3 regions of the Pseudoalteromonas piratica genome follow, and region 2 is predicted to be linked to each of the others. Evidence: predicted binding sites of a transcription regulator. Region 2 holds the regulator's gene; each other region holds the start of a gene.
What was found. The regulator sigma-54, encoded in region 2, starts transcription at its own class of promoters, with help from an activator protein. The targets are predictions, from matches to a motif close to GTTGGCACGNNNNTNGNNT.
Positions count from the first base shown of each region.

Region 1 (3,254 bases), 510 kb from region 2:
AGCACCGTACCAACCTAGTTGGATAATAGGCATAGCCTCGGCATCAGGTTCGTTAAAAACACCCCAAACACCCAAATAACTGAATAAAAAAGAAATAACTAATATAGGCCCTTGGTATCGCCAATAATTAGGGCTGGTATTTCGAATGTAACTGAAATTCATAACCGTATTTGGACCTTATATTAAATTGGTAGCGTTAAGCATGCGACGTATTTATCGTCTTCTAACGCAGCATTCAGTGAAGCGTTTTCGTTATACATTAGCTGTAAACGTTTTATCAGGTTTTCTTGACCAGTGCCTGTGCTCTCTACTTTGTATGTTCCGCTATAGATTGGGTTGCTTACAGTAACCACCAATTGATTTTTGTCCTTTGCAATATCAACAACTAAAAGACTTTGTTCTTGTCTTGGCGCAATGCCATGTTTAATTGAATTTTCAATCAAGGTGAGAATACCCATGGTAGGCACTTTAATGTTCAAACACGTTTCATCAACGTGCATCTCGATTAGCAAGCGCTCTTCAAGGCGAATATGTTCTATATCAAGATAAAATTCACAAATGCGCAACTCTTCTTTTAACTTTACGGTAGGATGTTTATTTGCTGTTAAGTTATAGCGGAATAGCTCATTTAACTTGTCAATCAGCTCTTTTGCTAGCTGTTTATCCTCAAATATCATGCCGCGAATACTGTTCAATGAGTTAAACAAAAAATGCGGATTGAGTTGGCTCATTAGTAAGGCAATTTGGCTTTGCTTTAGTTGGTTTTTAACTTGAAAGCGGCGATTTAATGCTGATAAAGGTAAGTAAGCCAGTAGCCATAAAGCAAAAAAGCCAAGCTCAGATCTAAATCGTTTTGAATTAGCACGGTCTATGGCCTCTTGATCACCTTGGTGCATTTTTTCGAGTTCTTTTCGAGCGTTAAGGTGGGCTTGACTGTATCCCTCTTTAAAGCCTTTTTTAAATTCAGATGGGACCGAATGTTCGGTATTTACCTGTTCGCTGTCTTGGTTTTTAACTTTTTCTTCAGCTGATTCTACCGGTTGGTTAAGTGGATCTTTGTCTGGGTTAGCTTGGTAGTAAGCAATCTCTTTATCTATTGGTTTAAATACGTCCCGTCCTAATTCACGAAGGCTAGCACCAAGGTAAGCGCCAATAACTACAAATATGATGCCAAACAGACAAATTTTAAAAAAGCCAGATTCTTTGTTGCGTAAGAAATTAATAGGAGCACGAATTAAAAAGTGGGTGATCAGAAATACGAGCGCTACGCGGGTACCAGCATAGGCGAATGTATTTGCTAGGCCATGCATTTCTCTATCGGTGTCAATGTCAGATAAACCACCTAAGAGCATGATGACTGCGATAATAGCTTGGATAACCCAATAAGCCATATGCTTATATATCCTTTCGTTATAGTTATTTATTCCATCGAGTTAGCTATGCTTTGGGTTATGTGCCAACTCCGTTGTCCATATTCTGTGTCAAAAACGGTTACTAAAGCAAGTTTCAATATTTCATTTTTTGCACCAAAACGTTCATAAAGCCAATATTTACGCACCCTTGTGGTGCACTCACTTTCTTGTAACACATTGTAAATTGCTTAACCTTATGAATTAGATAAGAAAATATTATTGGCATAAAGGTTGGATTTAACTTGATACAAATTAAAAAAACGACAACAGGTACTCCTTATGAAAATGATCAGTGCGATTATTAAGCCATTTAAGCTTGATGATGTGAGAGAGGCAATGTCAGATCTTGGCATTGAGGGCATGACAGTAGTTGATGTAAAAGGTTTTGGCCGTCAACGAGGGCATACTGAACTATATCGCGGTGCAGAATATCAAGTTGATTTTATTCCAAAAATCAAAGTAGAAATCGCAACCCAAAGTGACAATGTAGATCGGGTAATTGAAGCGATTAGCAATGTGGCACAGACCGGCAAGATTGGTGATGGCAAAATTTTTGTCTACGACCTAGAGCAAATTGTTCGTATTCGTACGGGCGAACTAGACGAAGCAGCAATTTAAGGGGAATGTCATGGAAAATACAGTAGTTGAATTAAAATTTGCACTCGATACATTTTACTTCTTAATGTCGGGTATTTTAGTTATGTGGATGGCAGCAGGTTTTGCCATGTTAGAAGCTGGTTTAGTGCGCTCTAAAAATACCACTGAAATTTTAACCAAAAACGTAGCACTCTATGCTATTGCGTGTACGGTTTACTTAATTGTTGGCTACAACATTATGTATGTAGACAACGCTGAAGGTGGCTTTTTACCTTCGCTTGGAATGTTGATAGGAACAGAGGCAGCTGATGCAGATCATGCGCTACAATCTGATTTCTTTTTTCAGGTAGTGTTTGTTGCAACGGCAATGTCTATTGTATCTGGTGCAGTTGCTGAACGTATGAAGCTCTGGTCATTCCTTGTTTTTTGTGTTGTGTTAACAGGTTTTATTTATCCTTTAGAAGGGTATTGGACGTGGGGCGGTGGCTTCTTATCAGAAATGGGTTTTGTTGATTTTGCGGGTTCCGGCATTGTGCATATGGCTGGCGCAGCAGCTGCGCTTGCTGGTGTATTATTACTTGGCGCACGTAAAGGCAAGTACGGTAAAAATGGTGAAATTTATCCAATTCCAGGTTCTAACCTACCATTAGCTACATTAGGTACGTTTATTTTGTGGATGGGTTGGTTTGGTTTTAACGGTGGTTCGCAATTACTGCTTTCAGACAAAGAAAATGCAACCGCAGTGAGTCAAATCCTGCTAAATACCAATGCGGCGGCAGCTGCTGGTGCAATCGCTGCACTGTTATTATGTAAAGTATTGTGGCGTAAAGCTGATTTAACTATGGTGCTAAATGGTGCGTTAGCAGGTCTTGTGGTTATAACGGCAGAGCCAGCGTCACCAAGCCCGCTGCTTGCTGTGTTAGGTGGTGCATTAGGTGGCAGCCTTGTGGTGTTTAGTATTGTGGCACTTGATAAGGCTAAGATTGATGACCCTGTAGGCGCGATTTCTGTGCATGGTGTATGTGGTTTCTTAGGGCTTATGTTAGTACCATTCTCTAATAGCGATGCAACCTTTGTTAATCAGCTTATTGGTGCATTGGTTATCTTTGGTTTTGTTTTTGTGAGCTCTTATATTGTTTGGGCTGTACTTAAAAAGACGATGGGCATTCGTGTTGGTGAAGAAGAAGAAATTAATGGTATGGATCAACATGATTGTGGTGTAGATGCCTACCCTGAATTTGTAAC
Region 1 is NZ_CP009888.1:3,149,302-3,152,555, reverse strand. Features, by position in the region: gene OM33_RS14560 (histidine kinase) at 1-162, opposite strand, end outside; gene OM33_RS14555 (sensor histidine kinase) at 183-1,391, opposite strand; gene OM33_RS14550 (P-II family nitrogen regulator) at 1,692-2,030, shown strand; gene OM33_RS14545 (ammonium transporter) at 2,041-3,254, shown strand, end outside.
Region 1: a site for sigma-54 is predicted at 1,631-1,649, ahead of OM33_RS14550 (P-II family nitrogen regulator). Genes of this name have one in related genera too.

Region 2 (3,254 bases):
GTAATGTCTGGCGCATGTTGATGTGCGAGATCACTTATAAATTCGAAGAGACGTTTTTTGCTATTAAAAAGGACCGCGGTTTTAGCGCAGTCCTCAGCAATAATATCAGTTAATTTCATTTTAATGGCGAGATAATTTCTCTTTATGTTTTATTACTTGGCGATCAAGTTTGTCGACCAAGCCATCAATTGCTGCATACATATCTTGTTGTGCTTCAGATGCGAACAGTTCACCGCCATTAACGTGCATCGTTGCTTCTGCTTTTTGTGATAACTTTTCAACATCTAGAATAACGTGCACGTTATTGATGTGATCAAAATGCCTCTCAAGTTTTGCAAATTTGTTAGTGACATAGTCTCTTAAAGAATCAGTAATTTCTACGTGACGACCTGTTAAGTTTAATTGCATAAGCATTTTCCTTCTATATGGTCTAGATCAGGCATTTGCGCTGATTAGACGGTGGTATGGATAGCGACTCACGATATTTAGCGATTGTGCGTCGCGCCACTTTAATTCCTTGTTCAGCTAGTAGGTCAGTAATCTTGCTATCACTTAATGGCTTGGCAGGATTCTCTGCAGCTACTAACTTTTTGATCAGTGCTCGAATCGCTGTGGATGAGCACTCACCCCCATTTTCTGTGCTAACGTGGCTTGAAAAGAAGTACTTCAATTCGTAAATGCCACGTGGTGTATGCATGTATTTTTGCGTTGTTACTCGCGATATAGTCGATTCATGCATTTCCACCATTTCGGCGACATCATTTAAAACCATTGGTTTCATAGCTTCATCGCCATATTCAAAGAATGCCTGTTGTTGTTCAACAATGCAATTGGCTACTTTTAATAAAGTGTCATTGCGGCTTTCTAAGCTTTTAATAAACCATTTAGCCTCTTGTAAATGGTTGCGAATAAATTGGCTGTCAGTACCTGACTTCATTGAGCGAGTCAGTGCAGCATACTGCTCATTTACCCGTATTTTTGGCATACTGTCATTGTTTAATTCAACACGCCAGCGGCCTTTTATTTTCTTTACTGAAACGTCTGGCACCACATATTCAGGTTCTTCACGAATGATGCTTTCAGCTGGTTTTGGATTAAGGCTATGTATTAATGTTAAGACTTCTTTTAACTCAGGTTCTTTGAGTTTGGCCTTCTTCATAATGGTACGATAGTCTCTTAACCCTAAAAGTTCCATATGGTTTGAGATTACGCTTTTTGTTTCGCTTAGCCAAGGAGTATTTTTGTCATACTGATTGAGTTGGATCAATAAACATTCCTGTAGCGAGCGAGCAGCAATGCCAACAGGATCAAAAAGCTGAACGCGTTTCAGTACCGCTTCAATTTCATCTAGTTCAATTTGCTCTTGATCTTCAGACTTTTGTACTGCTTCTAAAATTTCTTCTGTACTTTGCGTAAGGTAACCTGAATCATCCACAGCTTCGACGATAGTGGTTGCGATTACTTCATCGTTATCGCTAAACGGCGTCAAGCGTAATTGCCACATAAGATAGTCTTGCAGTGACTCGCTTGTTGAGCCTTGGTAGATGGTGTCATTTTCTGGTGCCGGTGCACTGCTCACTGAAACTGGCGCAGCGCTGATGTAATCATCCCAAGAGACGTCCATAGCAAGGTCGTCGGAAAGGTTTTCGTTGTTTAAGGCGTCGCTGGATTCTATTTCAGATTGGCTAACAGGTGCTTCGAAGTCATCACTCGTTGTTGAGTCATCAGCACTCGATTCAGTGTTTTCATTATTGTTGGTGTCGTCACTGAAATCGTTGTCTTCTTCCAGTAAAGGATTGGCATCTAGGGCTTCTTGTATTTCTTGTTGCAAATCTAACGTGCTTAATTGCAGTAGGCGTATTGCCTGCTGCAATTGCGGAGTCATTGTTAGTTGCTGCCCAAGGCGAAGCTGTAGCGATTGCTTCATGTAGTTATTCTAATCCTTCTCTATTTCTCAAGCTGTTGGTTAACAATTCAACTCCAATTAGGAAGTGCTTTCACTATTACTATAGTCTGAATTGTTCACCTAGGTATACATCACGAACTTTTTGGTTATTTAAAACGTCTTCCGCCGTGCCTGATGCAATTAATTCTCCGTGAGAAACAATATAAGCTTTCTCACATACATCAAGGGTTTCACGCACATTATGGTCAGTAATCAGTACGCCAATGCCGCGATTTTTTAAATGCTCAATTATTTTCTTTATATCTATCACTGAAATAGGATCAACACCAGCAAAAGGTTCATCTAACAGGATAAATTTAGGGTTTGCGGCTAAAGCGCGAGCGATTTCAACACGTCGGCGTTCACCACCGGAAAGTGCCATACCTTGTGAGTCGCGAATATGGCCGATGTTGAATTCTTCAAGTAAATCGTCGAGCGCTTCTTCTCGTTGTACGCGATTAAGATCTTTACGGGTTTCAAGAATTGCCATGATGTTTTGATAAACGGTAAGCTTTCTGAAGATTGACGATTCTTGCGGTAAATAGCCGATGCCTAATCGTGCACGGCTATGCATAGGTTGAAGTGTTATGTCATTATCATCAATGCGAATTGAGCCCATATCACTTGGAACCAAACCAACAATCATATAAAACGTCGTTGTTTTACCTGCACCGTTAGGACCGAGTAAACCAACAATACTGCCGGCTTTTACTTCTAAACCAACATTTTTAACAACTTGACGTGATTTATAACTTTTTGCCAGCTTTTCGGCAATTAATGTGCTCATTTTTCGCCTTGTTTTGTTTGTGTATTGATGATGGTTTTTACTTGGTTATCTGAATTTTTCGCTTTTTTCGATGTGACAGTTTCATTTTCACGGTCGTAAATAATGGTATCTGCTGACATCATGTCGCCATTTTGCTGAAATTTTGCATTTCCAGACATGGTAAATAGTGATTTAGCAACGTCATAAGTAATGTTTTCAGCACTTGCAATTATCGTTGAACCATCTTCTTGAATCGCGCTAAACTTTACTGGCTTACCGCTGGCAATGAGTAATTGTTGATTATCGCCCAGCTCAGTACGCTTATGTGCTTCTAAGTAGTCAGCAGTAATTGACATATTACCGTGTTTTATTTGTACATTTTTTTGAAAAACACCGATGTTTTCTTTCAGTCGTGCTGATTGCTCATCTGCATCTATTTCAAGTGGGTGCTTTAGTTTAATTTGCTCAGCCATTACGTGGCCACTTGTGATGCACAAAGTGAAAGCCAGTCCAGCGATTGACATTAATCTCGTCATTTTATTG
Region 2 is NZ_CP009888.1:461,074-464,327, reverse strand. Features, by position in the region: gene ptsN (PTS IIA-like nitrogen regulatory protein PtsN) at 1-119, opposite strand, end outside; gene hpf (ribosome hibernation promoting factor) at 121-408, opposite strand; gene OM33_RS02000 (RNA polymerase factor sigma-54) at 431-1,927, opposite strand; gene lptB (LPS export ABC transporter ATP-binding protein) at 2,007-2,732, opposite strand; gene lptA (lipopolysaccharide transport periplasmic protein LptA) at 2,729-3,247, opposite strand; gene lptC (LPS export ABC transporter periplasmic protein LptC) at 3,249-3,254, opposite strand, start outside.

Region 3 (3,254 bases), 1.1 Mb from region 2:
GAGCCCGATGCAATAGCAAGGTTAAGTTCGCTGATTTTATTAATAAGTCCATTTGCTTCATCGGTATAGATTTCAAGCTGATCATTAACAATGGTTTTTTGGTCAAATACAATGCCAGAAAGTCGACCTAATTGATCAATATAGCCTTGTGCATCATTAAAAAAGAGTGAGCGACTTACCATGGATGAAGGTTGATTTAAACTCTCTTGCAGTGAATTAAACAAAGAATTCATGCTAGTTGATAAACTATTAGACTCTTCAGCAAACAAACTATCGACTCGCGCAGATTCATCAACAAACTGATTGAAAAAAGCAAGATTAGATACATCACGATTCAATTGTTGCTGTGCAAAGTCATTCACCAAGCGAAAGGTCTGACCCAAACCGACTTGATTATCAAAGAGTGTTCTGTGCTCTGTACGTTCACGAACATAACCTTCAGTATTTACATTGGTGATATTTTTACTGGTCGTTTGCAGTAACTCAGAGCTAGCGCGAACTCCTGAGTTTGCAATATTAAGTAGATTAAAAGACATTAGTCACTGCCTCCTAAACCTGTTATCGAACTTTTCATCATATCCTTTACATTGATTCCTGAAGCGACTGATTTAATCGCATCATTAAATTCACTTCTGCTGAGTACATTTATTATTTTTTGTGCGTAATTAGGGTCAGTTGCATAACCAGCCTTTTGCAGCTCGTTAAGATATTCAGTTGGGTTTGCTGTTGTTTTTAATGCTGATTTATAACGAGGGTTTTGCTGTAAAAAGTTTACAAAATCATCAAAGCTTTCAGCAATGTTGTTGTAAGCTCTGAAGTTAGATTGCTTTTTCACTGCCACGCCATCTTCAAATTCGAGCGATGCTTTGGCTGCTTTGTCACCTTGCCAAGATTTATCCGCTTTGATGTTAAAGAAGTTGTTGGAACTTTGCCCATCGCTCTTGGTTATCACATATTTGCCCCACCCTGTTTCTAACGCCGATTGCGCAAGCATAACAGCAGGACTTAAACCAATTTTTTCGGCAGCTTGTTTTGCATGTTGCCAAAGTTCAGAAACAAATGATTGCTCACTTTCAATTACTTTTACATCATTTGAAGCTGTCACAGTTTCTTTGATTTCCTCTACCGGCTCAGTTGGTTTAGAAACCATAGGTGCAATTTGACTTGGTGAAAATAAACTTGCAGGAGTGTACTTGCCAGGTGTTGGCGATAACTGCTCAACAATAATGTCAGCAAGCCCTAGTGCACCACTTTGCGATAATTCCATCGATAACTGCTGATCATGCATATCGCGATAAAATTTCACACTACTGGCATTAAAAGGGCTGTCTTCATCTTCAAATGCCTCATTCGCTTTACGCATACTTTTGAACAGCATTTGCGTAAAAATAGATTCAAATTGTGCTGCAACCTGCTTTAGTGCTTTTTTATCAGGATCGCCTTGCAATGCCTCTTCTCTCAAAGAGTTTAAATTGCTTAAATCAAAGAAGCTTTGTTGATGATTTATGTTGTTGCCATCCATAAGTCAGCTCTCATTCAAAAAATTGGCTACGAAACACTCTAATATTTCAATGCAAAAATTGATCCAAACCTTTAGTCATTAATGCTAAATAAAAAAGGCCTGCTTCGAGAAAATTTCGAAATCAGGCCTTCAATAACAGATTAAATATGTCTTTTATTAAGAGACAGCATAGTGCTATCCCGTAACGATTGCGTTAGATTACAATTAACTGCCCACTAATAGCACCGGCTTCTTTAAGCGCTTCTAAAATTGCCATTAGGTCACCTGGAGCTGCACCAACCTCATTAATGGCTCGCACTAAATCATCTAAACTTGCTCCGGGATCAAATACAAAGGCACGAGTATCGTCACGAGCAACATCAATGATACTTTGCTCGGTTACAACCGTTTGACCACCAGCAAGCGGATTTGGTTGATTTACATTTTGTTGCTCTGCAATCGTTACCGTTAAACCTCCATGAGTTATCGCGGCAGGTTCTAAGGTAACGTTTTTACCAATCACAATGGTGCCAGTTCGTGAATTAACAATAATTTTCGCGCTATTATCTGCCGGTTCAAATTCGAGATTTTCTAAGGTCGCAAGATAGGCAACACGTTGCGCTGGATCACGTGGCGCGAGTACTTTTACAGAAGCTGCATCCATTGCCGTTGCCGTATTAGGACCCACAAGATCGTTAATTGTATCTGATAACGCTTTTGCGGTAGAAAAGTCTGGACGGTGTAGGTTAAATGTAATGTGATCGCCCTGATTAAAAGGAGATGCAACAGAACGCTCTACTATCGCGCCATTAGGGACCCGCCCTACAGTTGGTGTATTTACTAACACTTTACTGCCATCGGCTCCCTCTGCACCTAATCCACTTACCACCAAACTTCCCTGAGCAATCGCATACACGTTGCCGTCAACGCCTTTCAAAAAAGTTTGAATTAGCGTACCACCACGAAGGCTCAATGCACTACCAATTGACGAAACCGTTACATCAATAGTTTGTCCTGGCTTTATAAAGGGCGGTAAATCGGCATGCACAGCCACGGCTGCAACATTCTTTATTTTTGGCTTTAAATTCGCCGGTAGCGTAATACCGAAGCTGCTTAACATCGCTTTAAAGCTTTGTTCGGTAAAACTACTTTTTTCGCCTGTACCTGGTAAACCAACAACTAAGCCATAACCTACCAACTGGTTATTTCTCACGCCTTCAACGGCTGTGACATCTTTAATGCGTTCAGCTGATGCCGGAAAATGAATTGCACCAAGTAATACTATAATAAATGCAAAATATCGCATGCTGCCTCCTAAAAAGGATTTAATGGGCTTAGGAAAAATTGTGAAAGCCAACCCGCTTCCTGCGCATCTGCGAGTGCGCCTTTGCCTGAGTATTGAATACGCGCATTAGCAATGCGATTTGACATCACCATGTTATCGGCGCTGACATCTTTCGGACGCACAATGCCTTCTAAGCGAATAAATTCCTCACCCGTATTAAGCGTTAACCATTTTTCACCACGGATAACTAAATTACCATTCGGTAAAACACGCATTACATTGACCGAAATATTACCGTTTAAGCTATTGGATTGGTCCGATTTAGCATCCCCTTTGTAGGAGCCTTCAGAACCGACACCGTACTGCAGTGCATCACCATTAATGGTAATAGCATTTCCACCTAATCCAGTAACAGGAGATAATGAAAAATCGGTTTCACGATCGGTTTCCGTTTTTGCCGTTTTAGAG
Region 3 is NZ_CP009888.1:1,555,824-1,559,077, reverse strand. Features, by position in the region: gene OM33_RS07090 (FlgK family flagellar hook-associated protein) at 1-536, opposite strand, end outside; gene flgJ (flagellar assembly peptidoglycan hydrolase FlgJ) at 536-1,522, opposite strand; gene OM33_RS07080 (flagellar basal body P-ring protein FlgI) at 1,716-2,807, opposite strand; gene flgH (flagellar basal body L-ring protein FlgH) at 2,816-3,254, opposite strand, start outside.
Region 3: a site for sigma-54 is predicted at 1,572-1,590, ahead of flgJ (flagellar assembly peptidoglycan hydrolase FlgJ). Genes of this name have one in related genera too.